Linked DNA regions of Defluviitalea raffinosedens. The protein of the gene in region 1 interacts with the protein of each later gene in a pairwise test. Links are inferred from orthologs where the notes say so. Each region holds a gene or a part of one and is shown on either strand. Other genes may lie near its edges.

Region 1 (15,865 bases):
GATAGTCCATCTAATATGTGCAATTGAAAACAATACTGCTGCTATAATAACCTCATAGGACAAGTTCAGTTTTGTAAATTTTTTCTCATTATTACTGCCAATTCGGAATGTGAGAATCCCTATAGGTAAAGCACGAAATAAAACTTCTTCTGATGTCCCTGACAACAATAGTTGGAACCCTAATGTGCCTAGAACATTTTTCACATTTAACGGATAATCATATTTTATAATTTGATTACTAAAAAATCTAATCCCATATGAGATTAGGGTAAATATAAGTACAGCAACTGTAAAAACTAACAAATACTTTATTCCTAATTTCTTATCTCCCAAACTAAAACCAAAATCAATTTTATATTTTTTATTAAGTATTATAATAGCTAATAACGCTATTAGCATCTGTACAATATGATGTACGGATACATATGCAAAAATACCATATTCATCTATTGCCCTGTAATCAAAACAGTTAGCAATTAAATTTCCAACTTTACTCGCGAATTGCTGGAATATTAATAGTAAGGCTATTGCTAGTATACTTAACCCTGTTTGATTGCTTTTGCTGTTTATCATATGTTTCTATCATCCTATCCCTTCGATTGCTCAATAGTATGTTAAGTAATTATTATACATTATAATATACAAAGGATTTTAATTTATGTCATATAGTCAAATTCATAACCAGCTAACATTTAGCTTTCTTATCTTCTTTGTTTTTAAGCCAATAGCCATAGATTATCCCGACAACTACCCCTATGACATGAGCAACAGCACTATCTAATGTTTGAGGGTTCAAAACTGCTAAAATCACAGTTATGATAACTAATACCCACATCCACTGCTTAGCCTTTGAGCCTAATAATACAGTATTAGGTCTCAATGTTGCAAATGTACCTACTATTCCAAAAACTGCAGCGGAAGCTCCCGCTATAAGCCCTGCCCGTTGAGCTATTAATCTAGTAAATAGAAGTGTTATACTACCTATCAGCCCTGCTATAAAGTAAACTATCGTTACTGTTTTTGCATTTGCTATCTTTTCCAAATTTGGTCCAAATAAGAAAAATATACCCATATTAAAAGCAAGATGAATAAACGCTTCATGGGATAAAAACACAGTTATTAATGTCCAAGGTTTTTCTAGTATTACAGACATCTCATGATTCAGCAATAAATTCTCTCTAAGGCTAGGAGCTACACTTAAAGCAATAAATAAAACTATATTTATAAGTATAATAGCTAATGTCCCTTTCCCTATAAAAATACCTTCTCTATGCTTTCCCATCATTTTCCCCTTCATCTCATTTCTCCTTTCTAAGCCTAGCTAATATATCATTTTATTTAACTAGCCTTTTATCATCTTTTACTCTGCGGTTCTCTAGTATGTAGGAAAAGTATACCGTTTTCACATGGCTTATATCACAAGAATTGATTTCTGTAGGTGTTTTACAGCATCTGTTCGTAGGAATATGTCAATCAGTTTTAGGCATTTTTTGAAAAATTTCAGTTCACGGATACACCTCTACCTATACGCAAATCACCCATGTTAGATAAGCAAAGGAATCTCTCGTTTTAAAATTTTGCTTAATTCATGCCCATTCTCAATAATTCATCAGTCAGTGCACGGCGGCCTTTTTCACCAAAATCCAATTCGTTTTTTTCAAAACTACATACCATTAAAAACTACATACCATTAAATTTTCATGATTTCTGTTGCACTCAATAATTATCTGTCCGGATTTTCCAACAAACATCGTGGAAGCTGTCTGAAATGGTGCAATTGAACTTACCGATAGTATCGGACAAATATTTTCTACCGCTCTAGTTTGCAAATGTGTTTTTAGTAAATTATATCTGTCAGTATCGTTATTATCAGAAACATCGTAAAACAGAATAACATTTAAATCTGTATTTTGGCAATACAATTCTCTGAAATACTCGGGAAATCGCACTTCAAAACATATCCGTATTCCTACAGTAATACCATTGATTTTGAAAACGCCGTGCTTATTACCTTTTTCAAAGTTCTCTTTATCCCAACCCCATAGGGCTGTTTATCATAAGATGTCATCGGCGTTCCCGGACGAAAAATTACGGCTCTGTTAAAAATAGAATTACCCTCACTACATATCGTACCGATAACTAAACCTATCCCTGTTTCATTAGAAATTGTTTGCAGTTTGACAAGCAAATTATCCACCAACTCAAAATCAACAGAATCGGTGTTTGGAATACTCAAAGGCGGATATCCTGCCAAACAACATTCCGGAAACACTAACAGACTAACACCTTTGATGGCTGGCTTCATATATAGCTTTTTTGATAATACTGTAATTCCGTCGAATATCACCCGAAACAGCAAATTGATATGCAGCAATTTTCATTTTTTCCTCCTTTGCATCATATAGCTCTCGTTTATTCCTACCAGCGCCTCCAAATATCTATTAATAAATATTTCATCAAAAACTAGTCCATTTCATTTAGGTTAGTATTATAACTCTCCGGCACTACACTCTCTAGTATCGAGGCACATCAATGCCACACACTCAGCATGATTCGTGTGGGGGAACATGTCTACACATCGTACTTTTTCTACTTTATAACCGTTCTCTACAAACACTTTCAAATCCCTTGCCAAAGATGTCGGTTTGCAGGATACGTATACCATCTGTGGGGCGCCGAAGTTGATGATTTTATGGATGGCTTTGGGATGGATACCATCCCGGGGTGGATCCAGGATGATTAAATCTGGCTTGTCTTTTAGTTCATCTACTTTTGTCAGCACGTCTCCAGCGATGAATTCGCAATTATGAAGGCCATTTAATTTGGCGTTTTCTTTGGCTGCTTTTACTGCTTCTTCCACGATTTCAATGCCTATAACTTTTTTTGAAACGTCCGCCATGATTTGCGCGATGGTTCCTGTTCCGCAGTATAAGTCGAATATGATTTTATCTTTTGTGGAACCGGCAAAATCTCTTACGACAGAATAAAGTCTTTCTGCACCAAAGGAATTCGTCTGGAAGAAGGAAAAGGCGGATATTTTGAACTTAAGGCCCAGGATTTCTTCCATAAAGTAATCTTGTCCGTAAAGAATGCGGGTTTCTTCACTTTGCACCACATCGGCCAGACTGTCATTAATGGTATGAAGTATTCCTTTAACTTCGCCTTCAAGTTTAATTTCAAGTATTTCTTGAACTAAGCCTGATAAGTCCACTTCCATCTGTGAACTGGTAACTAAGTTAACTAAGATTTCTCCTAATTTTGCGCTTTTTCGCACGACTAAATGTCGAAGATATCCTTCATGTCTTCTATTATGATAAAAAGGTATTTTTCTTTCCTTAAAGTACTCGAGTACTGTCATCATAATCTTTGTAAAATCTTCATCTACGATTTGGCAGCCTTCTACAGTAACCATTTCGTAGAAACTGCCCTTTTTATGCATCCCTAGAGCTAAGTCCCCGTCTTTTTCTACGTCTCCAAAGGAGAATTCCATTTTATTGCGATAGGAATATTCTGATGGGCTGGGTACGATATCCAGAAACTCATATCCTTCTATCCCTGCATTGTCCAGCAATCTTTTTACTTGATTTTGTTTAAGCTTGAGTTGCTCTTCATAAGGCAAGGTTTGATAAGTACATCCTCCACATATTCCAAAATGGGGGCAAGCGGCTTCTTTTTCTATAGGCGCTCTTTCCAAAACTTCTAAAATCGATGCTTCTATTTTGTCTCTGCGTTTTTTGGTAATCTTAACTTTTACTTTTTGGCCTTTGATTGCATCTTTTATGATTACTTTTTGATCATCTATATAGGCGATACCTTTGTTCGGAAATATTACATCTTCTATAATGGTTTCATAGATTTCATTTTTCTTAGGCATGATTTTCCTCCACTGAATTAGATTGGTCTTATATTATCAGTCGTTCTATTTTTAATTATTATTCTCCCCTGAAGAAAGAATATTTCTCAACTATATCACAAATTAGTTCTCTTTTTTATCCTTTTGAGCCATCATCATTGGATAAAGTTGCTTTTACAGGGGCTACTGTAAAATAATAATTAAAAAGCCTTCTATAGAAATAGCTTAAATATTTCCAGTAGAAGGCTGAATCCTTTTGTATAATATTTGAAAACTGTCTACTCTTCCTCTGGTTCGTCCCAGTTGTGGTACACCTCTTGAACATCATCGTCATCTTCAAGAAGATCTAATAAAATCCTCATTTTCTTTATGTCTTGTTCATCTGTTAATGTTGTTGTTGTCTGAGGAATCATTGCTATTTCTGCTGATGCCATCTTAATGCCTGCTTTTTCAAGTGCTTCTCTTACAGCAGAAAAGTCTTCAGGAGCTGTTAAAACTTCATATCCTTCTTCTTCTACATTAAAGTCTTCTGCTCCGGCATCCAAAGCAAGCATCATCAGCTCATCTTCATCGATATCGTCGCTTCTTTCGATGATGATTTGACCTTTTTTATCAAACATGAATGATACGCATCCGGTAGTGCCCAGGTTCCCTCCGCCTTTTGAGAAAGCATGGCGAACATTGGCTGCCGTACGATTTTTATTATCTGTTAATACTTCTACTATAACGGCTACTCCACTGGGACCGTAACCTTCATAAGTAATAGGTTCATAACTAACTCCAGATACATCTCCCGCTGCTTTCTTAATACTTCTTTCTATTGTATCATTAGGCATATTGTTTGATTTTGCCTTTGCAATGACATCTCTTAATTTTGCATTATTCGCAGGATCTGGACCGCCTTCCTTAACTGCAACTGCAATCTCTCTACCGATTTTTGTAAATATTTTACCCTTCTTAGCATCAGCTTTTTCTTTTTTGTGCTTTATGTTCGCAAACTTAGAATGTCCCGACATTCTATTTCCTCCTAACATTCTTGTATCTGAAATATTTTAGCATGATTCTAGCGATTTGACAATATCGCTTATTTCTTTCAGGCTTGAAACGGTATAGTCAGCATACTGGTCTTTTTCTGGCTCTTCTTTCCCTTTAGGATTAAACCATATGGTTTTCATCCCTGCATCTTTTGCACCTATAATATCTGCCCCAAAATCATCTCCGATAAACAGAGCTTCTTCATGTAATATATGAGCCTGATTCATGGCATAGGCAAATATCTCCGGATGGGGCTTTGCTTTTCCCACCTCTCCAGAATATACAATCCATTTAAAGTATTGCTTTAACCCTGATCGGTCTATTTTCATGACTTGAGTTTCGGAAAAACCATTTGTAATGATCCCCAAAGGATATCTTTCTGTTAATTCATCTAATAATTCTTTTGCCCCCTCAACTAAAAAAGTCCATGTAGGATATATGGATAAATAAAGCTCATTTAATGTGATAGCTAAATCCCGATCTGCAATATTATAACGCCCCAATAAATCTATAAAACGATTGATCCGTACTTCTTCATGTTTTAGCTCTCCTTTTTTATAGGCGTCCCATACCTTAGCATTGCAGCCATCATAGATTCTGGCAAATGTATCTTGATCATCCGGAATGGGATGAAGTTGTATTAAATATTCATATACCCTTTCTATGGTTCTTCTCTGCGCTTTGTCATGATCCCATAAAGTATTATCCAGGTCAAAGAAAATAGCTTTAATCATCTTGATTCCTCTCAATCCATTGTATTTTTATTAAAAGTATGTAAACGAATTAAAACGAAAGCTATGCATTTCTTGTCGAATCATGTTGACAAATTTATATTAATAATCGTACCATAAATATTATAACGGCTACAACACAATAATAACAGGCGATCTGGAAAACAAGAAGGCAAGACTAACAAGACTTAATTACAAAGGAGGAACTTCAATGAAAAAATTGGTGCATAGGTTGTTTATATTCACTTTCATCATGATGATCTGTCAAACTACCGTCTTTGCGTCATATACCTACTCAAATGAAATGTTTGACGGCAGAAAGTATTATCATACGTATTATCTATATGTAAATAATACTGAAATTACAACACCGGTTATGACAAGGAAAAATCACATTCCATATATACCATTAAAAGCGGTTGTAACTGCAATGGGTGATTCTTGCACTATGTCCAATAATCAAATCATCGTAACAAAAAAGGACAAAACAAAGATCGTAATGAAACCCAATTCTATTTACTTAACTGTAAATGGCAAAATTGAGCAATTCCTTTATAAGCAAGATGATTGGAATGAGTATGCCAATTACTACCCAATAATTAAAAACAATACTTTTTATGTGCCGTTTACTTATACATTTTCCAGGATCTTCGGTTATGAAGTGCATCAAGAAAGAAAAAACGGGCCGTCTACCTCCAATTCTATCAGTGAAATTATATCCATTTATATCGGGAAGGCACCAGAAAGATTTTATACCCCTTCAGCATATCCTTACGTATACCAATATGAATTGCCGACCCAGTCACCTTGGGGAGATTCAAAGATTAGCCTTCTTCCGGTTAAAGATTTTAGTCAGTTTAATACCAGACATACGACTAAAAATCCTATAAAAGATTTTCTTCACTTTTATGATACTATGCCCAATTTCATATGCAGTCCTCCAAGAGAGTATCCCGGCTTTAGTACTGTACCTTACAAGCAAAGATGGGCTAATTTTGCTGATGAATTAAGAAATGGAACATATAAAGTCGACTACACTCTTTATGGGTATGATGCTTATGGAATATATGATGTAGCGCAAAGCAATATCTATATTAATCAATCTGCCGATCAAGTCACCATAGGTTTGAATGGATTTGCATATAAGACCTGGGGGCAAAGATTAGGAGATGACAAAGTTCTGACTGAAATATATGATTTTAATTCTGCTGCTGCAATTCATTCGATTCTTAGCTATTACATGCCTAATGAAGGAGAAAAATTATTTGACAAACTGAGAAATGATGAGTTTTATTGGGAACAGCCTGTAAAATATGCTAAAGATCAATGTACTGTGACCATCAGGCATACGACCGGACCTACTGTCATTCATATACAATGGGACAAATAATTATTATGTAATAAAATATCCCCTTGAATTGGGTTCAAGGGGATATTTTATTTTAGTCTTGATTAAATAATGCTGTACTCAGATATCTTTCTCCGTAGCTTGGGGAAATCGCTAATACTTTCTTGCCTTTGCCAAGTCTTTTGGCAACTTTTAAAGCAGCAGCAACAGCAGCACCAGAAGAGATTCCTACAAGGATACCTTCTTCTTTTGCCATTCTTCTTGCTGTTTCCAATGCCTCTTCGTCTGCAATCTTTTCAATAGAATCATATATTTTGGTATCCAATACTTGTGGAACAAATCCTGCACCGATTCCCTGAATCAAGTGTGGTCCCTTCTTTTCTCCTGATAATACAGCGGATTTTGCAGGTTCCACTGCTACGATTTCTATATTAGGAATAGCTTCTTTTAATACCTGGCCGCAGCCTGTAATGGTTCCACCGGTTCCTACACCTGATACAAAAGCATCCAAATCCGTACCCATAGCCTCAAGAATTTCTTTTGCAGTCGTTTGGCGGTGAATTTCAGGATTTGCAGGGTTTTCAAATTGCTGTGGCATGAAGTAGCCTTCTTTTTCTACTAATTCCTTAGCTTTATTGATTGCTCCTGTCATTCCTTCTGCACCAGGAGTTAAATAGAGTTCCGCGCCGAATGCTTTTAAAAGTTTTCTTCTTTCCAAACTCATGGTCTCAGGCATGGTTAATACAACCTTATATCCTTTAGCTGCCCCAATCATCGCCAATCCTATTCCAGTATTTCCGCTGGTAGGTTCTACAATTGTGTCACCTGGCTTAATTTTTCCTGCTTTTTCTGCTGCTTCGATCATATTAAGAGCAATTCTGTCTTTTACACTGCTTCCAGGATTATACCATTCCAGTTTCACATAAACATCCGCACTGTCTGCATCTACTAACTTATTTAGTCTTACTATAGGTGTATTTCCTATTAGTTCAGTGATTGAATTATACACTTTACTCATTTCGTTTCCTCCTTTAATTCATATAATTCTTATATGAATTCATGGTTTTTCTTTTGGTTTATTTTACTATATATTTTTTTGATTTGTCAATACTTTCTCCATATTTTATTGAATTTTAATTTCTCATGGTCCTTAAGGCAACCAATACGCAAGCTTCAACAGCATTAATGCCTTTTTCCTTTGCCAAAGCAAGGAGTTCTTCGCTGACAGTTCCAGGCTGAAGCCAAATGTTTTTAATTCCGAGTTCGGCACATTCCTTTACAATTCCCAATCCTATTTTAGGGTTAACAACAAAATCAACCACTTCTGGCTTTTGAGGCAAATCTTTTAAACTTTTGTAGGCTTTGTCGCCGTCAATTTCATCATATTTAGGGCTGATGGGATAAACTGTATATCCTGCTTCTTTTAACGCTTTATAAATCTTATATCCGTATTTTTCCTGATCAGTGGTTGCGCCTACCACTGCCCAGATTTTCTTTTCCATTAATTTTTCAGGTGTCATAGTTATTCCTCCTCATTTATATCTTCAATCGTTAATTGATCATTGATCCATAGTCCATACACATATTTTACTTGCTTAATCTGTGCCTGAGCATTGCTTATTTCAGTAATTTTTTTTATAAACATTTCTTCATCGCCACTTTCTACCAAAACAACAAAGGTGATTTCATCCGTATAAATGGTATCCTGAATAACATTCCCCATTTGCAGAATTTCATACTGTATTTTGCCCAATCGGGAGTAATCTGTCACTACGTTGAAAACACAATACAGAACTTTTTCAACGATTTGAGCTGCCAGGACCCCTTCTTTTGCACATCTTCCATAGGCTCTCACAAGGCCTCCTGTTCCCAGAAGGGTTCCACCGAAATATCTTGTCACTACAATGGCGGTATTCTTCAGATCATCCCCTTTCAATACATTTAAAACCGGCAATCCTGCTGTGCCACTAGGTTCTCCGTCATCACTAAACCTCTGTATCTGGTTTCTTTCACCAACTTGATAAGCAAATACATTATGGGTTGCGTCCCAGTACTTTTTTCTCATTTCTTCTATGAAAGCCTGGGCTTCTTCTTCACTCTTAACTGGTCTAACCGTAGCTATAAATCTTGACTTTTTTTCTATGATTTCTGCTTCAGCAGGCTGTAATATCGTTTTAAATCTCTTCAGCATATCTCTTCTCCTCTAAAACTCTATAGTATGTTTATTATATCATATAATATTAATATTGAGTTTAATAAATTTATATCAGGTTGACATAACACAAGAAGCAAAAAAATTAAAAACACCTTGTTATCTCCAAGGTGTTTCATCTATTAAATCCTCTATCACATAAATCATTGAAACTGGTGTAACTGCGTGGGCTATTAACTTATCAATAATTTCCTTAGCTTTTTCCTTCTCATGGGTAAGGCATTCTATCTGATCAGTCTCGGTATAGATTGTTTCCCCAAAATGTGCATACTTTTTAACAATTTCAATTCCGTAAGTCTTAGACAAATTATTCATTTCATTGCGTTGTTTTTCTAAAAGAAAATATTCCAATTGAATCATTTCTCCGTCTGATTTGCGACAATTTCTGGTTCCTTCTAAGAATCTTGTCAGCATATAATAACCCCCCATAATAATCTTTGATGAAGCACAGCTGCACTTTCAAGGGTTATTATAGCAAAATATCAGAAAAAAACCAGAATAAAATTTCGCAATATTCAAGCAGATACATAGGATTTCGACATAATGAAATTTAATATTATTTTTTCTCTGTCGAATACCGTTAAACATTAAGAATATACGCGATATTTTTTGCATTTAAGAGAAAACCTACTATTCAACTATATATTTCTTCAGCTTACGATAAACTTCTTCGTTTACGTTGGCTTCAATGTAAATGCCTTCTTCTCTATATTCCTCCAAATTTTTCTCTCCTTGCCCCCGAATCAGTTGAAGCATCCCCATATCGGAGTAAGGAATTAATGCTTTTAAGGTCTTTCTATTGGCTTTTAGGATCTTTTCTATTTCCTGCAGCACTTCATTCAGACCCTCCGATGTCCTGGCAGAAACTTTAAAAGTCTTTTCTGCCTTTGGATCTAAGGGCAGATGACTCGAAACAATAACATCCATTTTATTGAATAACGTAAGGATTGGCTTCCCCAGGGCATTAAGCTTTTCCAGAGTCTCGTAAACGGTTTTCATATGGGACTCGATGCTTTGACTAGTACCATCCACAACATGGAGAAGAATATCCGCATATTGGGCTTCTTCCAAGGTAGACCTAAAAGCCTTGATCAAATGATGAGGCAGCTTTCTGATAAATCCAACCGTATCCGTAATCAGTACTTCTGATCCTCCGGGAAGTATGATGCTTCTTGTGGTAGGATCAAGGGTAGCAAATAATTTGTCTTCAGCCAATACGTCTGCGTTGGAAAGGGTATTAAGCAAAGTGGACTTCCCTGCATTGGTATATCCCACAATAGCAACGAGCGGAGTTCCTACTTTTTTTCTTCGTGTGCGGATCAATTCACGGTGGGTTTCTATCTCCTCCAATTCCGCTTTCAGTTGGCTGATACGATTTCTTATATGTCTTCTGTCGGTTTCCAGTTTCTTTTCTCCGGGACCTCTTGTACCGATCCCTCCGCCTAATCTGGAAAGGGCAGTTCCTACTCCTGCCAATCTTGAAAGCCGATATCTGAGCTGAGCCAGTTCGACTTGGATCTTTCCTTCTTTGGATTTGGCTCTTTGGGCAAAAATATCCAGGATGAGCATCGTCCTGTCCATAACTTTGCACTCAAGCATTTTTTCTAGATTTCTCATTTGGGCAGGGGAAAGCTCATCATCACAAATAATTCCCGTTGCCCCTGTCTCAATAATCCTGTTTTTAAGTTCTTCAATCTTTCCTTTCCCTAAATAAGCAGAGGGATGAATATTTTCCCTCTTTTGAATAACTCGGTCAAGGGTGACAGCTCCTGCTGTAGAAGCCAATTCTTCCAGTTCATCAATACTTTCTTCTATATTTTCATTGTCTTCTGTGTCTACTCCCACAAGAATAACTTTTTCAACAGGTTCTGTGTTTTCATATAATTGTTCGTCCAAAGACAATTCTCCTTTGTAAAAAATTTAGAAAAAGATTAAATTTGGAAAAGCAATTCGCTGTAAGTAGGGATAGGCCACATGTCTGCATCTACCAGCGTTTCAAGATGGTCTGTATCTTCTCTTAACTTTTTCATTGCCATGCAAACCTCATCTCGGTAGTAACATGCCTTTTTATAGGAATCCTCTTCCATGCTGCTTGCCTTATTGGTGACTTCTTCTAAACTGTTTAAGTTGCGTTTAAAAGAAGCTAAAGTTTTAGTTAAGTCTTCCAGTAATTCAACTTGAGCAGTCACATCGAAATCACCAACGTCTTTAATCTTTGCAATAGATTCTGCAACCTGTGTGGAAAACTTGATACATGCAGGCAAAATCTGACGCTTTGCCATAATAACCATAGTTTTTGCTTCAATATTAATGGTATTGATATAGTCTTCCAACAGAATTTCAAATCTGGCACATAGTTCAGTTTTAGAGAATACTTTATGTTTTTCAAATAAACGAATGGCTTTATCTGTTATAAGGGCAGGGATCGCCTCAACTGTAGAGGATATATTGGGAAGTCCTCTTTTGGCTGCTTCTTCGATCCATTCTTTAGAATATCCATTTCCATTAAAAATTACTCGTTTATGTTCCCTGATTGTTCTTCGTAAAAGTTCTCTTACTGCTTTGTCAAAGTCTTCAGCTTTTTCCAGCTCATCAGCCATTTCACACAGTACGTCTGCTACAATAGTATTCGTTACCACATTGGGATCGGATATGGATGCAGAAGAAGGAACCATTCTGAATTCAAATTTATTTCCTGTAAAGGCAAAAGGAGAAGTTCTGTTTCTGTCGGTGGTATCTTTGCGCATCTGAGGCAAAGTAGATACACCGATTTCGAGGATCTCTCTTTCTTTAGAGCATGCATCGCATCCTTGTTCTATTTGCTCCAGTATTTCTGTTAATTGATCTCCCAGGAAAATGGAGATGATTGCCGGCGGCGCTTCATTGGCACCCAATCTATGATCGTTTCCTGCATTGGCAGCAGACACTCTGAGTAAATCCGCATGCACATCAACCGCTTTTATAATTGCAGTTAAAAATAATAAAAATTGAATATTTTCATGGGGTGTACGACCGGGCTTTAACAGATTTTTTCCATCATCCGTTGAAAGAGACCAGTTGTTATGTTTTCCTGAACCGTTTACACCTGCAAAGGGTTTTTCATGAAGAAGGCAGGCCAGCCCGTGCCTGTCGGCAACCTTCTTTAGAGTCTCCATAATGAGCTGATTATGGTCGGCTGCTACGTTGGTAGTATCAAAAATCGGAGCAATTTCGAACTGAGCCGGAGCAACTTCATTATGCTTCGTTTTTGCCGGTACACCCAGCTTCCATAGTTCAATATCCAACTCCTGCATAAATGCTGCAACTCTTTCTTTAATGCTGCCGTAATAATGGTCTTCTTTTTCCTGCCCTTTTGGCGGCATAGCACCAAATAAGGTCCTTCCGGTAAAAATTAAATCTTTTCTTTTTTCATAGAGTTTCTTGTCTACTAAAAAGTATTCCTGTTCTGCTCCAACTGTAGTAATCACTTTTTTTGCTGTAGTATTGCCAAACAATCTTAAAATTCTTAGCGCCTGCTTAGAAATAGCTTCCATAGAGCGAAGCAAAGGGGTTTTTTTGTCCAGTGCATCTCCTGTATAAGAGCAAAACGCCGTCGGAATATATAATGTTATGCCATTGGCATCTTCTTTTAAGAAAGCAGGAGATGTGCAATCCCAGGCCGTATAGCCTCTGGCCTCAAAAGTGGCCCGAAGTCCCCCTGAAGGAAAAGATGAAGCATCAGATTCCCCTTTAATCAATTCTTTCCCTGAAAATTCCATAATCACACGACCATCGGACGTAGGGGAGATAAAGGATTCATGTTTCTCTGCCGTCATTCCAGTCATGGGCTGAAACCAATGGGTATAGTGGGTGGCACCTCTTTCGATAGCCCAATCTTTCATAGCATTGGCCACAACTTCAGCCACCTTAAGATCCAAAGATGCTCCTTCATCAATGGTTTTCTTTAACGCCTTATATGTTTCTTTTGGTAATCTTTCTCTCATAGTGGAATCATTGAATACATTGGAACCAAAATTCTCGGTCAGTGGGTTGCCTTGATATTTCTTATTCACTTTTTTTCCTCCTATAATTTATTTAAAAGAGTCATATTATATAAAAAACGTCCTCAAACTGTCTTGAGAACGCTGTGATTTCAAAGAATGTTGCGACAAAATAACACAAATTACCTTATTTGCAATCTGTGAGTATATTATCACACTAGAAATGTATATGCAATAGTTATATAAAAAATTATAAGCAGTTACAAAACCTGTTTGAACTCAATTCACCCTATGGTATAATTATTTTACATTATAAATCGTTATCCATTTAACCTATTGTGCATCTGCTACATAAATTCTAATGCTCTGTGAAATTTATTAATTCAATAGATATTATAATATGAAAGGACGGATAGTATGGAATATCAGGCATCTAGTACCAGATATGCAACAATGAAATATAATCGCTGTGGAAAAAGCGGGCTTAAGCTTCCTGCCATATCTCTTGGCTTATGGCATAATTTTGGCGGTGTAGACGTATTTGAAAACAGCCGTGCCATTGCCCGCCGTGCATTTGATCTTGGCATTACTCACTTCGACCTTGCCAATAACTACGGTCCTCCTCCGGGCTCTGCAGAAGAGAACTTTGGAAAAATGATGAAGTTGGATTTTAAACCCTACAGAGATGAAATGATCATCTCTACAAAAGCAGGACATTATATGTGGGAAGGGCCTTATGGAGAATGGGGCTCCCGAAAACATATACTGGCAAGTCTGGACCAAAGCTTAAAAAGAATGGGCCTTGAGTATGTGGATATTTTCTACTCCCACAGACCCGATCCCGAAACCCCTCTTGAAGAAACAATGGATGCCCTGGCCACCGCAGTAAAACAAGGGAAAGCCCTTTATGTAGGAATTTCCAAATATAAACCAGCGGAAGCAAAGAAAGCATTTAAAATTTTAAGAGACTTAGGCACACCCTGTCTTATTCATCAGCCCTCCTATTCTATGTTTAACCGTTCCATAGAAGAAGAAGGTCTGCTGGATCTTTTGGAAGATGAAGGAGTTGGCTCCATCGTCTTCTCTCCTTTGGCACAAGGCCTTCTAACAGACAGGTATTTAAAAGAAATCCCTGCAGATTCCCGGGCCGCTAAACCATCTATCTTCTTAAAAGAAAGTGACATTACACCAGAAAAATTAAGTAAAATCCGTCAATTGAATGAACTGGCTAAAGAAAGAGGACAATCTTTAGCACAAATGGCTCTTGCCTGGGTGCTTCGAAAAGGACGCGTCACTTCTGCACTGATCGGAGCAAGTAAAGTGAGCCAAATAGAAGATAACGCAGCTGCTTTGAATAATCTGGAATTTAGCGAAGAAGAATTAAATAAAATAGATCAAATTTTAAATTCTTAAGCAAAAAAGAGGCAATTAAGCCTCTTTTTATATTTAAACATAATTCATTTTAAAGATCTTCTGTATGGTCCTCTGTATCAGAAGATGCTTCAAAGTGCTCTTCTTCATGATTTTCATTTTCTTCGGCAGGCCGGTTTTGCTGTTCTCTAAATACTTTTCCCACTTCTTCAACAGTCTTCATAGTGTTTTGAACCATGATCTGCATCATTTTTCTTAATTTTGGCTCTAAGTCTTTTACAGCACTGCCCATCTTTTGTGCCAGTTCTTTGCCCCATTTATCTAAATCTTGAACAAATTCTTCACCTTTATGTTCATTTTGTGATCTGTTGCTATGCACGTCGTCAGAGCCAACAGCTTTTAACATTTCAACAGCTTGCTCCGGTGTAATTTTCCCCTCATCCACCATTTTTAATATCATTTTTGCTTCTTCACTCATAATAATCCTCCTTTTTTTATTTTATATTATACCCTCTATTCTTACATAATAATAAACTCGTTATTATATACGCAAAACTTCTTATTTTGTTTGAGAAAATTAAAACTTCTCTATAGCTTTTCCAAATTTTAAAATACGAATCATCTTTTTTAATCCGGGCAACCTAAATATGTAAGGATTCATTCATAAAGGAGTGCTGATATTTATGTCTAAAGATCTTCATAACCCTAATATATTTCACAATAAAATAGATTTTGAACACGAAACCTCTACCGCCAGTATGCACTTTGAATCCGGCGACCGCCCAACACCAAGAGAAGCAAAATCTCAAAAAGCTCAACTAGATTCCAAACATTCAGTTCCCGGAAAAGGCGACGTAAAAATTCAAATGAAGGAAAAGCAGAGATAAAGCCGCAGTTTATGCGGCTTAAAACATTTTTAATTTATATTTCATTGGATTAAATAATTTTATACTTTAACTCACTTCTATTCTTTTTCATCATACACTAAAGTATAAAGATTTATACGTTCAGCCTTACATTTATAGAATTAATTACCTATTTTTTCAATCTCATCTTCCTATATTTCTACTTTTATAGTATTATGTAATTACATAATATTACTTTAATAGATAATTTATTCATTTAAGTAAATTATATAAATTATCCTCTGCGTTTGAGAATAATCTTATTGAGAAGAGGGGGTAAATATGGGTAAAGATAAAAATTATACGACGGAAGAAATTGAACTTTTAAAGACAGCCTTGGATACTCTCTTAGAACAGCGAAACTACAATTTATTAGATCCCCTTGTACAGCAATTAAGCAGAAAATTAGATGCATTAATTAATAAAGTAA
Region 2 (15,833 bases), on another replicon or contig:
GAGATTGGTGAATTAGTTATGAAAAAATTAAAAGAGATCGATGAAGTTGCTTATGTCAGATTTGCTTCTGTATATAGACAATTTAAAGACATCAACACTTTTATGGAAGAGTTAACCAAGCTATTACAGGAAAAAAATAAATAGGGGGATTTTTAGAGTGCTAATGCAAATTAAAAAACGCGATGGAAGAATTGTAGAATTTAATCAAGAAAAGATTGCAAGAGCTATTTATAAAGCAGCCATGTCCGTTGGAGGTCATGATTACGAAACAGCAAAGCAATTAAGTAATGATGTTCTTGAATATCTGATCCGTATTTTACCTGAAAATGAACTTCCAGACGTTGAAATGATACAAGACTGTGTAGAAAAAATTTTAATTGAGAAAGGTCATGCCAAAACCGCAAAATCATATATTTTGTACAGAGCAGCCAGAACAAAAATCAGGGAAAGTCAAACAAGACTGATGAAAACATACCATGGAATTACATATGCAGAAGCTGAAGAAAATGACCTGATGAGAGAAAATGCAAATGTAGACGGAAATACGGCTATGGGAGCTATGCTTAAATATGGGTCAGAAGGTGCTAAAGAATTTTATCATCTTCATGTTTTAAATCCTGAACATTCAAAAGCTCATCAAGAAGGGAAAATACATATACATGATTTGGATTTTCTAACTTTGACACTAACATGCTGTCAAATAGATATTATCAAATTATTTAAAGATGGTTTTTCAACAGGGCATGGTTACTTAAGAGAACCACAGGATATATTCAGTTACGCAGCTCTTGCTGCAATTGCTATTCAAAGTAATCAAAATGATATGCACGGAGGGCAGTCCATTCCTAATTTCGACTATGGATTAGCTCCTGGGGTGGCAAAAACATATATAAAACTATATAAATCTAACCTGGGGAAATCCCTGGAATTTTTACTAGACCTTTCTGCTGAAGAAGCCAAAGAAATAGCTAATAAAGGTATAGATGAAACCATTATGAAAACAGGTTTAAAACCTCAATTGGAGATGAACACTGAATATTTAGATACAGAATTAGAAATACTTAAAAATCTGTTAAATATAGATGATATTCAAATAATAAGAAAAGCACAAAATTTTGCTTCAAAGCATGCAGCAAAGGAAGTAGATGAAAAAACATTTCAGGCAATGGAAGGTTTTATTCATAACCTTAACACAATGCATTCAAGGGCAGGAGCGCAAGTTCCTTTCAGCAGTATAAATTTTGGAACGGATACGTCACCGGAAGGCAGGATGGTTTCTAAAAACTTTTTATTGGCAACCGAAAGAGGACTTGGAAATGGCGAAACTCCAATATTCCCCATATCCATTTTCAAGGTAAAAAAAGGAATTTCATTTGAAAAAGGAGATCCTAATTATGATTTATTTAAATTGGCTTGTAGAGTTAGCGCTAAACGACTTTTCCCTAATTTTAGTTTTTTAGATGCACCTTTTAATAAAATTTACTATGATAAATATGGTACTGAGGGAGAAGTAGCGTATATGGGTTGCAGAACCAGAGTGATCGCTAATCACTATGACCCCAGTAAAGAGATTACTTATGGAAGAGGGAATTTAAGTTTTACATCTGTGAATCTACCTTATATCGCAATTACATCGAAGGGAAATGTGGAGGTCTTTTTTCAAAAACTGGATGAAACCATCGATTTAGTAATAACACAATTATTAGAGAGATTTGAAATCCAAGCAAAGAAAAAAGTTAAAAACTTTCCATTTTTAATGGGACAAAAAATATGGATCGATTCTGAAAAACTTGGAAGGAATGATGAGATTAGGGAAGTTATTAAACATGGTACTTTAACAATGGGATTTATTGGATTGGCTGAGGCATTGAAAGCGCTTATCGGCAAACATCATGGAGAATCCGAAGAAGCACAAGAATTGGGGTTAGAAATAGTTGAACATATGAGAAAACGTATGGATGAAGCTTGTGAAGAATATGGACTTAATTTTTCTTTGATTGCCTCTCCTGCAGAAGGATTGTCTGGAAGATTTACTGCCATTGACAAAAAGCGTTTCGGTATCATAGAAGGCATAACCGATAGAGAATACTATACCAATTCTTTTCATATTCCCGTATACTATCCAATATCTGCATTTGACAAAATCAGATTAGAAGCTCCTTACCATGAATTATGTAATGGAGGCCATATTACGTATGTTGAGTTAGATGGTGATCCTCTAAAGAATTTGGAAGCATTTGAAACGATCGTCAGAGCTATGGCTGAATCAGGTATAGGCTACGGTTCTATAAATCATCCGGTAGATCGTGATCCTATATGTGGTTATACTGGTATACTTGATAATGAATGTCCTAAGTGCGGACGTAAAGATGGAGAAGATGGTGTTTATTTTGAAAGAATACGTCGTATTACAGGCTATCTGGTAGGAGATTTAAGTAGATGGAATGATAGTAAAAGAGCAGAAGAAAGAGACAGAGTAAAGCATAGTATATAAATATTTTCAACTCATAGTTTAAAAGAGCTTACATTATTACATATAGTACGTAAGCTCTTTTAATTATATCCAATTTTTTATCTCAAATTATTCAAGATCAAGCGCATACAGGATGCTTATTGTATTTTAAGTATAGAATTTTAAGCCAGTTATATGCGTTGAAAAAATTAAGTTTTTGTTGTTGACTTTGACATTATGGGAAGCTTTATAATGATATTAACAGTTAACTGTTATTAATTAATTGGAGGTTTATATATGTATACAATCGGAGAATTCTCCAATATTGGAAAAGTCTCAACTAAGATGCTTAGACATTATGACAAAATAGGTTTATTAAAACCTAACTATGTAAACCCTGATAACGGATATAGATTTTATACAAAAGATCAGGTTCAAATAATTTTGCTCATTAATAAATTGAAAAGATATCAATTTTCCCTACAGGAAATAAGTAATCTTATTCATAACAGCAATGACAATAGAACACAATTAATTAAGTTGCTCAATGAAAAAGTTAAAAATATTAATACACAAATAGCTCTTTACAAATTTTTATTACAGGACATTGAAGACGAAATAAAAAGATTGAAAAATGGAGGAGATATTATGCCATCAAAACGTAATTTTGAAATAAAGATTGATGAACAGAAAGTAATTAGTGTTGTTAGTATAAGAAAAACAATCAATATGGAAGAGATAGGAAGTGTAATAGGAAAAGCATTTCAAACCATTCATGAGAATGGATTAGAGTCTGCAGCACAGGTTATGACAAAATATTATGATGAAAATTTTGATCCTGAGAGTGCAGATATAGAAATATGTATTCCGGTAAATAAAACCATACAAAACCTAACTAAAGACTTTGGAGGATTCACTTATGTTCATACAACTTATGTTGGCCCATATTCTGAAATAGGAGAAGCATATGCATATCTGACAGATTGGATAAAGGATAATGATTATGAAATTATACAGCCACCTTTTGAGAAGTATATAAAAGGTGCGGAATCAGGATGTTCTCCAAAAGAATTTATTACAGAAGTTTGCTTCCCAATAAGAAAAAAATAAAAAATTGATAGGTTTATAACTAAGAGCTTACAAATCATTTGTAAGCTCTTTTTATGCCCAATATTTTCTGTCCAAACTTCTGTATTGTATGGCTTCACTCAAATGATGCAATTTTATATTTTCTTCTCCATCTAAATCCGCGATGGTTCTTGCTACTTTTAAAATCCTATGGTATGCTCTGGCACTTAAATTTAACTTTTCAAAGGCGGTTTTAAGTAAATTCCTTTCGGTATCTCCTAGGGAACAATATTTTTCAATTTGAGCAGCAGATAATTGCGAGTTAAAGAAAATCGACTCATCTTTATATCGTTCTTGTTGAATTTTTTGGGCTTTTAATACTCTTTTTTTAATACTTAAAGAAGATTCGCTTTTTTCCCGAATATCTAAATCGGAATATTTAACAGGAGATGCTTCTACTTGAAGATCTATTCTATCCAGCAGCGGCCCTGAAATTTTCGATAAATATTTTTTTATTTGATCTGGCTGACAGTGGCATTTTTCTTCGTCTCCTAAATAACCGCAAGGACATGGATTCATTGAGCAGACCAACATAAAACTGGCAGGGTATGTAAGGGTCGCATTGATTCTTGATATTGTAACCTCACGATCTTCTAAAGGCTGTCTGAGAACTTCCAACACATTTTTATTGAATTCTGGCAATTCATCCAGGAATAACACACCGTAATGGGACAGGCTTACTTCTCCGGGTTTAGGAATTCTTCCGCCTCCAATAAGTGCAGTATTTGAGATCGTATGATGAGGAGCACGAAAAGGTCTTGTATTAATTAAAGCTTTTTTATTTGGAAGGAGTCCTGTAACACTATATATTTTGGTGATTTCAATACTTTCTTTAAAAGACAAATCTGGTAGAATTGTAGGCAATCTTCTGGCCATCATAGTTTTACCAGAACCCGGAGGGCCTATCATTAATATATTATGAGAGCCTGCTGCAGAAATCTCCAGAGCTCTTTTGACATGAACCTGTCCTTTAACATCTGAGAAATCCAAATTTGAATTCACACTGTTTTGCATTATTGAATTCACATCTACTGTAGTTTTAAAAAGAGGTTTTTCATTTTGTAAATGCAGTATAACTTCTTTTAATGTACGTACACCCATTACTTCCATATTTTCTACTAAAGCACCTTCTTCAGCGTTTTCGTAAGGAACAATACATTGGGTAATTCCATTCTGAGATGCTGAATATACCATTGGCAAGATACCATTAACGGGTTTGACGCTTCCATCCAGGGACAATTCTCCAACTATCATGGTTTTATTTAAAATATCTGCAGGAATAGGTTGACTGCAGCTTAAGATACCTACAGCAATAGGTAAATCAAAGGCTGAGCCTTCTTTCCTGATATCAGCAGGTGCTAAATTCACTGTAATCCTTTTTATAGGAAATAGAAATTCTGAATTTTTAATTGCAGCTCGAACCCGCTCTTTTGCTTCACGAATAGAGGAATCCGGAAGACCTACTAAATCAAAACCTGGTAGGCCCTCGCTTAAATCCACTTCTACGTCTACAAGGTATCCGTTAATACCATAAAGAGTGCAACTTTTTACCTTACTAATCATTTTAATCTCCTTCCAAAAGTTTAATTTCATCAGAAGTATTCCACATTTTTACATTTAATAAACTCACTAGATCAATGAGTGTTGAAATATATGGGAATGATGGTAAAATTGATATCGTTATATTTTTGAAAATTAAGAATACAGCTGGAATAAAAATATACAAATAGGAGAATATGAATAAGTAAAGAATATGAATGGGTGATATCGTGAAGGAAGAAATGAATCGAACTCTTTACTGGATTTGGATAACAACAATAAAGAGATTAAAAAAAAGTAGAGTTAAGCAACTGTTGGATTATTATAAAACACCTGAAGAAATTTGGAGAGAAGACTTAGGATTTTTAAAGGATCATTTTAAATTAACCGATGAAGAAGTATCTTTATTAAAAAATTCTAAGAGTCCCAAAATACTAAAAAAATGGATTAAAGAATTAGAGCAAATGGGTATATCTTATTATTCAATTGATCACCCTCTTTATCCAAGTATTCTAAAAAATATTGCTGATCCTCCTCTTGGGATTTATGTTAAAGGAAAGATGCCATTCTTTGATAAAGGTTTCCTGGCGATCGTTGGAACCAGAAAATGTTCTGAATATGGAAGAAGAGTAGCTAAAAAATTAGCACAAGAGCTTTCTCATAAAGGTTTTGGAATTATTAGCGGTCTGGCAGAAGGAATTGATGCAATGGCTCATAAAAGTACACTTGAAGCTGGAGGATTTACAGCAGCAGTAGTTGCAAACGGACTTGATCTATGTTATCCAAAATCTAATACTCAATTAATGGAGGAAATCGAGGAAAAAGGTGTATTAATTTCGGAATATCCTCCTGGAACAAGACCTATTCCAGTTTATTTTCCCACAAGGAATAGAATAATCAGTGGTCTTAGTCAAGGTGTTATTGTAATAGAAGCTGGAGAAAAGAGTGGTGCTTTAATAACGGCGGATTTAGCCTTAGAGCAAGGGAAAGAGGTTTTTGCAGTACCTGGAAGTATTTTTAGCAGTACGAGTAAAGGTACTCATAAACTTATTCAACAAGGAGCAAAACTTGTTACGGATATTGAAGATATAGTATGTGAAATTAGTACTAATTTTATCAATAATAAGGCTAATGAAAATTTGCAATATGAAGGTAAAATAACGAATAGACTTGCAATAGAAGAAAATATAGTATATGATTGTATAAGTTTTGAGCCTTCCCATATTGATGTATTATCTGTTAAAACTCATTATCCTGTAGATAAACTTCAGGGGATACTTACTCTTTTGGAATTAAAAGGATTAATACAACAACTGCCGGGTAAAAGATTTGTTCGAAATCAGTAATGGAGGGGTATTATGGCAAAATATTTAGTGATTGTAGAATCACCAGCAAAAGCAAAAACCATTAAAAAATTTTTGGGGAAGTCTTATAAAGTAGAAGCTTCTATGGGGCATGTAAGGGATTTGCCTAAAAGTCAAATGGGTGTAGACATAGATGATAATTTTGAACCAAAATACATTACGATTAGAGGTAAAGGTGAATTACTCAGCAAATTAAGGAAAGAAGCGAAAACTTCTGATAAGATTTATTTAGCGACTGACCCTGATCGAGAAGGAGAAGCGATTTCTTGGCACTTATTTCATGCTTTAAAATTAGATGATAAAAAAACTAGCAGAATAACATTTAATGAAATAACCAAAAATGCTGTGAAAAGTTCTATTAAAGAAGCAAGAAAAATCGATATGAATCTTGTAGATGCCCAACAAGCCAGAAGAGTATTAGACAGAATTGTTGGATATAGTATAAGTCCTCTTCTTTGGAAAAAAATACGAAAAGGTCTTAGTGCTGGTAGAGTCCAATCTGTTGCATTACGATTAATTTGTGACAGGGAGGATGAAATAGATAATTTTATTCCTACGGAATACTGGAGTATTGAAGCAGAATTTATTACTCCTTTAAATAAAAAATTTGAAGCAAAATTTTATGGGTTAAAAGATAAAAAACTTGAAGTAAATTCTAAAGAAGAAGCAGATGTAATTATTCAGGAAGTCAAAAAGCAGCAATTTAAAGTAGAAGAAGTTAAAAGAGGAGAACGTATTAAAAAGCCTGTTGCTCCTTTTACAACCAGTACGCTTCAGCAAGAAGCATCTAAATACTTAGGATTTTCTACTCAAAAAACTATGAGAATTGCCCAACAGTTATATGAAGGCATTGACTTAATAGGTGAAGGAACAGTTGGTCTTATCACTTATGTTCGTACAGATTCTGTCAGGATTTCTCAGGAGGCTCAGCAGCAAGCCAAAGAGTATATTGAACATACCTTTGGAAAAGAGTATTTAAACTTAAATCCTTCAGAATACAAAGGAAAAGGAAAAACTCAAGATGCTCACGAAGCAATAAGACCTACAGACATTAACAGGCATCCAAAAGAAATCATAGATTCTTTGTCGAAAGATCAGTATAAGTTATATGAACTAATATGGCAGAGATTTACTGCGAGTCAAATGGCTCCAGCAAAATATGATACATTTTCTGTTAAAGTAAGTGCAGGAAAATATATTTTTACAACTTCTGGTTCGTCTCTTAAATTTGATGGCTTTCTTGCAGTATATAACAAAGAGCAGGAAAAAGAAGAAATCACTGATTTTGAAATAAAAAACAATGATTTGTTACAGTTAAATACTTTAGAGGGCAAGCAACATTTTACACAGCCACCTGCAAGGTATTCTGAGGCTTCATTGGTAAAAACTTTAGAAGAAAATGGAGTAGGAAGACCTAGCACGTATGCGCCCACGATTACTACTCTTTTAGCTAGGGGATATGTAGTAAAAGAAAACAGAGTTCTTTATCCAACTGAGCTAGGAGAGATTGTGAATGATATTTTAAAAAATTACTTTAAGAGTATTGTGGATGTAGAATTTACAGCTCAAATGGAAGAGCAATTGGATGAAGTTGAGAGTGGAGAAATTCATTGGAGGAAAATTATTCAAAGTTTTTATCCAGATTTCAAGCAATCATTGCAAATCGCAGAGCAAGAAATAGGTAATATTGATTTGGAAGAAATTACAGATGTCATTTGCGAAAATTGCGGGAAGAATATGGTTGTCAAATATGGTAGATATGGTAAATTCCTTGCATGTCCTGGATTTCCTGAATGCAAAAATACTAAGCCATTATACGAAGAAGCAGGGGTGAATTGCCCTGAGTGTAATGGTAAAGTAATTATTAAAAAAACGAAAAAAGGGCGTAAATATTATGGATGTGAAAACAATCCTGAGTGTCAATTTATGTCTTGGAACAAACCATCAGGTGAAAAATGCCCGAAATGTAACAGTTACTTAATAGAAAAAGGGAAAAAAACACAGAATATAGTTTGCAGCAATTCTGAATGTGGATATATTCATATTAGTGAACATAATGAATGAAGAATTTGTTTAAATTTAGAAAAAATATTTTATAGTTAAGAAATAAAAAAAGTTAACTTTTTATTAAAGCTTATTAAAAGATATTGTTTTTTTAAAGAATCAGTGTTAATATATATTTAAAAGAAAAAAGTCATTATTTAGAAAAATTTAACAATTAAGTTGACTATGTCAGCTTTCTTTTTTTGATGATTGCAGATTGAGGTGAAACCATTAAAAAAATATTTGTAATTGTATAAAGTAAGAATTTTGAGAACATAATATTAGACAAATAATACAAATAATAATCAGAAAGAGTAATTAAGGAGGAAAGTAAATGTCAATTGAATTATTAGAAAAGACAAGAAAGTTAAATCGTTTATTGCAGCGCTCTGGTTCAGACCCAGTTATATTTAATGATATATGTAAAGTATTAAGTGAAGTTTTATCTTCTAATACGATGATTGTTAGTAAAAAAGGTAAGTTTTTGGGGGTATATTATACTAACCCCTCTAATGCACTATTTAGTTCAGAAGAAGAAATAATAGGAAAGTTTATTGATACTCAATTTAATGAGCAGCTTTTAAATATTGTAGAAACTAAAGAAAATATACCATTATCTGAGTTTTACATTAAAGATGTTGAAAAGGACATAATTGGGAAATATACAAGTACTATTATTCCTATCAGTGCTGGTGGTGAAAGATTAGGCACTCTTCTATTATATAAAGAATCAGGAGAATATATTACAGAAGATTTAATATTAGGAGAATATGGAGCAACTGTGGTTGGATTGGAAATACTTCGTTCCCAAAGCGAAGAATCAGCGGAAGAAGTTAGAAAAGCCACAATTGTGAAATCTGCTATAGGTACTTTATCTTATTCAGAATTAGAAGCAATACTTCATATATTTGAAGAGCTCAATGGATCAGAAGGATTGCTGGTGGCAAGTAAAATAGCTGATCGAGTTGGTATTACAAGATCTGTTATTGTCAATGCTCTTCGAAAGTTTGAAAGCGCTGGTGTAATTGAATCTCGTTCTTTAGGTATGAAAGGAACATACATAAAAGTACTTAATGATGTTCTTTTAGAAGAACTAGATAAGTTAAGAAAGTAAATTAAAAGCGGCGAAAGCCGCTTTTTTAATAATTATTAGTAAAAAATATTAATACTCTATTAATAAGTTTACATAAATTACAACAGGAATAGGTCTAATTATTTAAAACAATCTTGTTGTCCTTTTTTTATTTAGTGTATATAATTAAAATAAAAGTCGTCTAAATTAGAAAAAAGTTTATAATTATTGAATGGAAAGTTATAAAAAAATGATTTCTAAAAAAACACAATACTTTATAAAAATTCAATGATTTACATTAAATTGAGATTAGTGTAAAATATGTGTATTAAAGGAGGGGGCAAAGCAATGATTTTTAATCGTCTTTACAGTAATGCTAATGTTTTGGAAAAGGCTTTGGATGCTTCATGGCTTCGTAATGAAGCGATTTCTAATAATATCGCTAATGCAGATACACCAGGATATAAAAGAAAAGATGTAGAATTTGAAAAATATTTAGAAGATGCTGTCGCATTTAATAAATCTGTGCATAAAATAAATATAAATAGCATTCAACCTAAAATTGTTACAGATAATAGTTCTTTGCAAACACGTTTAGATGAAAACAATGTAGATATTGATGTTGAAATGACTGAACTGGCAAAAAACAGCATTAAATATAATACTTTAATTTCATTAGTTTCGAAGAAATTTAAAGGAATCGATACAGTTTTAAATCTTAAGTAGAGGGGAGCCATTTAGATGTCTTTTTTTAATTCTATGAATATAAATGCAAGTGGACTTACAGCTCAAAGGCTTCGAATGGATATTATTTCGCAAAATATTGCTAACATCAATACAACCAGGACAGAAAACGGACAACCATATAGAAGAAAAACTGTATTATTTGAAGAAAGAAGCAATAGCGCATCTTTTAATTCCATTCTTAAAAATAGTATGGATCAATTCAATGGTTCCGGGGTAAGAGTATCAAGAATAGCAGAAGACAACAGTGATTTTAAGATGGTTTATGATCCAGAACATCCTGATGCAGATGAGAATGGATATGTGAGAATGCCGAATGTGAATATTATTGAGGAAATGGTAAATATGATATCGGCAAATAGATCGTATGAGGCAAATGTGACGGCTATGAATACGAATAAAAATATGGCATTAAAGGCATTAGAAATTGGACGTTAAATTTATCCATAAAAATTAGGGGGATATTTATGAAAATAGGGTCAATAGGTTGGTTTGATTCCATAAAGAAAATTGAAAGTTCAAATCAAAACCAGGTAGAAAAAAAGGGAAAAGTATTTGAAGATTTTTACAAAACTGCAATGGAAATGATTGAGCAAACAAATACATTGCAGAAAGAAGCAGATCAAATCGGACTAGATTTTGCTATGGGAAAAACCGACAATATCCACAATGTGATCATTGCTCAAGAAAAAGCTGGCATAGCCCTTCAGTTTACTGTGCAAGTTCATAATAAAGTATTAGAGGCTTATAATGAAATTATGAGGATACAGCTGTAAAAAGCTTTTTTACTTTATATATAATTGCACAGAAATGAGGTGGATAAATGCAAGAGACAATTTCCTATATATCACAGCAGATTACTGAATACTGGAATAAATTTGATAAAAGTCAAAAACTCAGGTTAATACTCATAGCTTTTTTTGTTGTTTTAACTTTAGGAATTGCAATATTTATTACCACAAGACCAAAGATGGTTCGATTGTTTAACGAAGAATTGACAGTTTCTCAAGTAGCTCAGATTAAAGAGGTACTAGATGGTGCAAGTATATATAATACTACCAATGATGAAGGAACAGTAATTCAAGTAAAGAAAAAGGATTATGCTAAAGCTAAAATGACTTTGGCTAATGAGCAAATACCTGATAATGGTTTTACCTTCGAGGATGCATTAAATAATGATATGGGGACAACTGAAACAGAAAAAAAAGCAAAGTTAAAAGAAGCAAAACAGCAGGAGCTTGAAGCTGATATAGGTGCAATCGAAGGAGTAAATAAAGCAGAAGTTCATTTGGTTATTCCAGATGATGATAATTTTTTCTTAGCTTCTACCAGAGAGGCGAGAGCCAGCGTTAAGCTGGATTTAAAAACTCCATTAAGCAATAAACAAATTATGGGAATTGCCCATTATGTTGCTGGAAGTGTAGAAAATTTAGATGTAAAAAATGTACGAGTTATAGACAATAAGGGGAATATACTTTATCTGGGAAATGAAGAGAGTCCTGGAGTAAACATGGATGAACAACAGGATAGAAAACTAGCTGCAGAAAAAAATATTGAAAGCAAAGTAATATCGATATTAGGACCATTATTTGATGATGTTAGAGTTACACCTAACCTTGTTTTGAATTTTGATCAATACAAAGAAAAACAAGAATTAGTTAGTTCTCCAATTGAAGGAGAAGACCGCGGACTTATATCTTATGAAAATACTGCATCACGAAAGACTTCTAGTGGATCCGAAGGGGAAGAACCTGGCCTTGCAGCAAATGATAATGAGATACCGGCTTACGAGATGGGAGACCAGAATAATTATCAGGCTAAAGAAGATCAAAAAGAGATTAAATATGAATTAGACAAGAAATATACAGAGTTAGAAAAAAGTGTTGGAACGATTATACCTGAGCAATCATATGTATCTGTAGTTGTCTTGCGAGATAAGATATACGATCAAGAGAAGAAAGAAAAAGAAGAAAGAACAGGCAAAGAAGACGAGTTGCAGGAAAACGAGACCTGGGAAGAGTTTAAATATCGTATCAAGTCAAGAGCAGCCATGATAGACATTGATAATGAATATCCTGAATTGGAAAACTTAGTTGCAAAGGCAGCGGGAATTAGTGTAGATAATCTTGAGATTGTCGGGTATGAGGTTCCTGTATTTATAGATAAAGAGATTCAAAAAAGGCCTTATAGTGAATACGTAATGTTAGGGATTTTATTTGCCCTTATTGCATTGTTTGCGTTTGCATTAATTAAGAAAACTGAACCTCATGAGATTACTGAAATTGAACCTGAATTATCTGTGGAAGAAATGCTTGAAAATGCACAGACGAAGCAAGAAGAAGTTGATCCTATTGAATATAATGAAGAGTCAGAAATCAGAAAGCAAATTGACAAATTTGTTGAAGAAAAACCTGAAGCAGTGGCTAGTCTGTTGCGCAACTGGCTAAGTGAAGAATGGGAGTGAACATAAATGGCAGTTGTGAGGGAGGAATATTCAGGTAAAGAAAAAGCCGCCATGCTGCTTATTGCATTAGGACCTGAAAAATCTGCAAAAATATTTAAGCATCTGAAAGAAGAGGAAATAGAGCAGCTGACTTTAGAAATTGCAAATATTCGAACCGTTTCTGCACAAATGAAAGAGAAAGTACTGGAAGAGTTTTATCAAATTTGCTTGGCACAGCAGTATATTGCTGAAGGAGGGATTTCTTATGCCAAGCAAATTCTGGAAAAAGCTTTGGGAAGCGAAAAGGCTTTGGAGGTTCTCAACAAACTTACTGTTTCTCTCCAGGTTAGACCTTTTGACTTCGTTCGAAAGACAGATGCGTCTCAATTATTAAACTTTATCCAAAATGAACATCCTCAGGCTATTGCATTAATTCTTGCTTATTTAAAACCAAGTCAGGCGGCTACCGTTCTTGCAGCTCTTCCTCAAGAGAAGCAAGCTGATGTAGCAAGAAGGATTGCTTTGATGGATAGGACTTCGCCGGATATTATAAAAGAAGTTGAAAGAGTATTAGAGAAAAAACTATCTTCGTTAGTAACAGAAGATTATACTGCAGTTGGTGGAGTAGATGCAATAGTTGAGATTATCAATTCTGTTGACAGAGGTACCGAAAAGCATATCATGGAAACATTAGAAGTTGAAGATACTGAATTGGCAGAAGAAATTAAGAAGAAAATGTTTGTATTTGAAGATATTATTACTCTGGATAACAGATCTATTCAAAGAATCCTTAGAGAAGTTGATAATAATGACTTAGCAATAGCATTAAAAGGTGCTGGAGAAGAAGTTCAAAATGTTATTTTTGCTAATATGTCCAAGCGTCTTGCTACAATGATCAAAGAAGATATGGAATACATGGGTCCTGTTCGTTTAAGAGACGTAGAAGATGCTCAGCAAAAAATTGTTAATATCATTCGAAAATTAGAAGATGTAGGTGAAATCGTTATTTCCAGAGGTGGAGGTGACGAAATCATTGTCTAATATCATCAAAGGATCTAGTGTTAAATTGAATCGTGAACAGATTGTTCACATTGACATTAGTGACAAACCAATTGAAGACATTATATTGGAAGAAGATGATAATTCTTTAGAAATCATTAAGGAAAATATTGTTTTGAAAGCCAAGCAAGATGCTCAAAGAATGATCCATGAAGCCGAGAAAAGAGCTGCAGAAATTTTAGAACAGGCGAAAAAAGATGCCATGTTTGCAAAATTGAAGATTGAAGAAGAAGGACGACAGCAAGGATATCAAGAAGGCTTTCGTCAAGGGACAGAAGAAAGTAAAAAATTAATTCATCAGGCAAAGCTAGAATTGGAAAATGCACTTAAAGAAAAAGAGAGAATGATTCGTGAAATTGAACCTCGAGTTGTAGATATAATTATTTCAATTTCAAAGAAGATTTTAGATCATGCAGTTAGTATAAATAAGCAATCTATTGTATATTTAATAAGAAAAGGCTTATCAGAACTCAAAGATCGCAGTGAAAATGTCGTAGTTAAAATATCAGAAACAGATTACGCATCGTTAATGGAATCAAATGAGGATCCATTAAGCAGTTTCGGTGTCACTGGAAAAATTGATGTAGTCAAAGATTCGTCTTTAAAGACTGGTGATTGTATTATAGAAACTCAATATGGAAATATCGATTGCAGCTTAGGTACTCAGTTTGAAGGCTTAAAACAAGAATTACTGTTAATTTTGGACAGTAAATGACATATAGAATGGGTGAGGGTTTGAACAGAATTAATATTGAAAAATATCAAAGAGTATTGGATAAAAACTATATACGATATCAAGGTAGGGTATCCCAGGTTGTTGGATTGACTATTGAATCTATTGGCCCTATTTCAAATGTTGGTGATATGTGTTTTATTCAATCACAAAATGGTGAAAATTCTGTAATGGCAGAGGTTGTAGGATTTAAAAATAATAGAATATTATTAATGCCATTGGGAGACATGGCAGGAGTTGGTCCAGGAAGTATTGTCGAGGCCTCTAAAACTGTGCTTAGTGTTCCTGTTGGATCACAATTGTTGGGAAGGGTGCTTAATGGATTAGGTTATCAAATGGATGAAAAAGAACCTATCAATTGTGATTTGCAGTATCCGATTCAAAACCAACCGCCAGACCCTCTTAAACGTAAACGTATAAAAGATATATTACCATTAGGGGTTAAAGTCATTGACGGCCTATTAACTGTAGGTAAAGGACAAAGAGTTGGTATTTTTGCGGGTAGCGGTGTCGGGAAAAGTACACTGTTAGGTATGATTGCCAGAAATGCTAAAGCGGATATCAATGTCATTGCTTTAATAGGCGAACGAGGAAGAGAAGTAAGAGAATTTATTGAAAAAGACCTTAAAGAAGATGGTCTTAAACGTTCAGTTGTTGTCGTTGCCACGTCAGATCAGCCTGCTTTAGTCCGACTTAAAGCAGCCCAGACAGCCACTGCAATTGCTGAGTATTTTCGAGATGAAGGAAAAGATGTATTGCTTCTTATGGATTCATTAACGCGTTTTTCAATGGCTCAACGAGAAGTGGGCCTGGCTATTGGCGAGCCACCTGTTACAAGAGGATATACACCTTCAGTTTTTGCTGCAATGCCAAAACTCTTAGAAAGAGCAGGTAATTCTGATAAAGGATCTATTACGGGATTATACACAGTTTTAGTTGATGGAGACGATATGACTGAGCCTGTTACAGATACAGCTCGTGGGATCTTGGATGGACATATTGTATTGTCGAGAAAAATTGCTAATAGAAATCAGTATCCTGCTATAGATGTATTACAGAGTGTATCACGTGTAATGAGTGATATTGCTAGTGCCAGACATAAGGAATTGGCTTTTAATATAAAAAGATTGTTAGCTGTCTATAGAGAAGCAGAAGATCTAATTAATATTGGTGCCTATGTTAAAGGCAGTAATGAAGAAATAGATGAAGCAGTAGATAAGTACAAAGCAATTCTTTCATTTTTAACGCAGAAAGTG

The links.
Region 2: the proteins of JOD07_RS09220 (region 1) and topA interact in binary tests that used the Escherichia coli proteins (3 or more experiments, as listed by UniProt). The link is inferred for Defluviitalea raffinosedens from one-to-one orthologs.

Annotation. Positions count from the first base shown.
Region 1 is NZ_JAFBEP010000011.1:17,001-32,865, forward strand. Bases 7,325-10,263 are described here. They hold JOD07_RS09220 (YigZ family protein), read right to left. Parts: upstream 9,159-10,263; coding sequence 8,490-9,158; downstream 7,325-8,489. Other genes in these bases: cysK (cysteine synthase A), read right to left, coding at 7,325-7,985; JOD07_RS09215 (CoA-binding protein), read right to left, coding at 8,101-8,487; JOD07_RS09225 (DUF6514 family protein), read right to left, coding at 9,279-9,593; hflX (GTPase HflX), read right to left, coding at 9,810-10,263. Outside these bases: JOD07_RS09170 (CPBP family intramembrane glutamic endopeptidase), read right to left, coding at 1-573; JOD07_RS09175 (rhomboid family intramembrane serine protease), read right to left, coding at 686-1,297; JOD07_RS15995 (nitrilase-related carbon-nitrogen hydrolase), read right to left, coding at 1,674-1,988; JOD07_RS09185 (nitrilase-related carbon-nitrogen hydrolase), read right to left, coding at 1,970-2,359; 23S rRNA (uracil(1939)-C(5))-methyltransferase RlmD, read right to left, coding at 2,489-3,874; JOD07_RS09195 (YebC/PmpR family DNA-binding transcriptional regulator), read right to left, coding at 4,132-4,869; JOD07_RS09200 (YjjG family noncanonical pyrimidine nucleotidase), read right to left, coding at 4,906-5,622; JOD07_RS09205 (stalk domain-containing protein), read left to right, coding at 5,831-7,009; more of cysK, read right to left, coding at 7,062-7,324; more of hflX, read right to left, coding at 10,264-11,075; JOD07_RS09235 (glutamine synthetase III family protein), read right to left, coding at 11,111-13,231; mgrA (L-glyceraldehyde 3-phosphate reductase), read left to right, coding at 13,577-14,572; JOD07_RS09245 (SHOCT-like domain-containing protein), read right to left, coding at 14,622-15,008; JOD07_RS09250 (hypothetical protein), read left to right, coding at 15,214-15,417; JOD07_RS09255 (Spo0E family sporulation regulatory protein-aspartic acid phosphatase), read left to right, coding at 15,718-15,865.
Region 2 is NZ_JAFBEP010000004.1:85,215-101,047, reverse strand. The notes cover bases 6,106-9,012. They hold topA (type I DNA topoisomerase), read left to right. Parts: upstream 6,106-6,477; coding sequence 6,478-8,547; downstream 8,548-9,012. Other genes in these bases: codY (GTP-sensing pleiotropic transcriptional regulator CodY), read left to right, coding at 8,861-9,012; dprA (DNA-processing protein DprA), read left to right, coding at 6,106-6,465. In the rest of the region: transcriptional regulator NrdR, read left to right, coding at 1-144; JOD07_RS04805 (anaerobic ribonucleoside triphosphate reductase), read left to right, coding at 164-2,494; JOD07_RS04800 (MerR family transcriptional regulator), read left to right, coding at 2,750-3,562; JOD07_RS04795 (YifB family Mg chelatase-like AAA ATPase), read right to left, coding at 3,614-5,143; more of dprA, read left to right, coding at 5,338-6,105; more of codY, read left to right, coding at 9,013-9,640; flagellar basal body rod protein FlgB, read left to right, coding at 9,947-10,324; flagellar basal body rod protein FlgC, read left to right, coding at 10,340-10,780; flagellar hook-basal body complex protein FliE, read left to right, coding at 10,810-11,118; flagellar basal-body MS-ring/collar protein FliF, read left to right, coding at 11,166-12,806; flagellar motor switch protein FliG, read left to right, coding at 12,813-13,826; JOD07_RS04750 (FliH/SctL family protein), read left to right, coding at 13,819-14,559; flagellar protein export ATPase FliI, read left to right, coding at 14,580-15,833. UniProt on the Escherichia coli protein: Releases the supercoiling and torsional tension of DNA, which is introduced during the DNA replication and transcription, by transiently cleaving and rejoining one strand of the DNA duplex.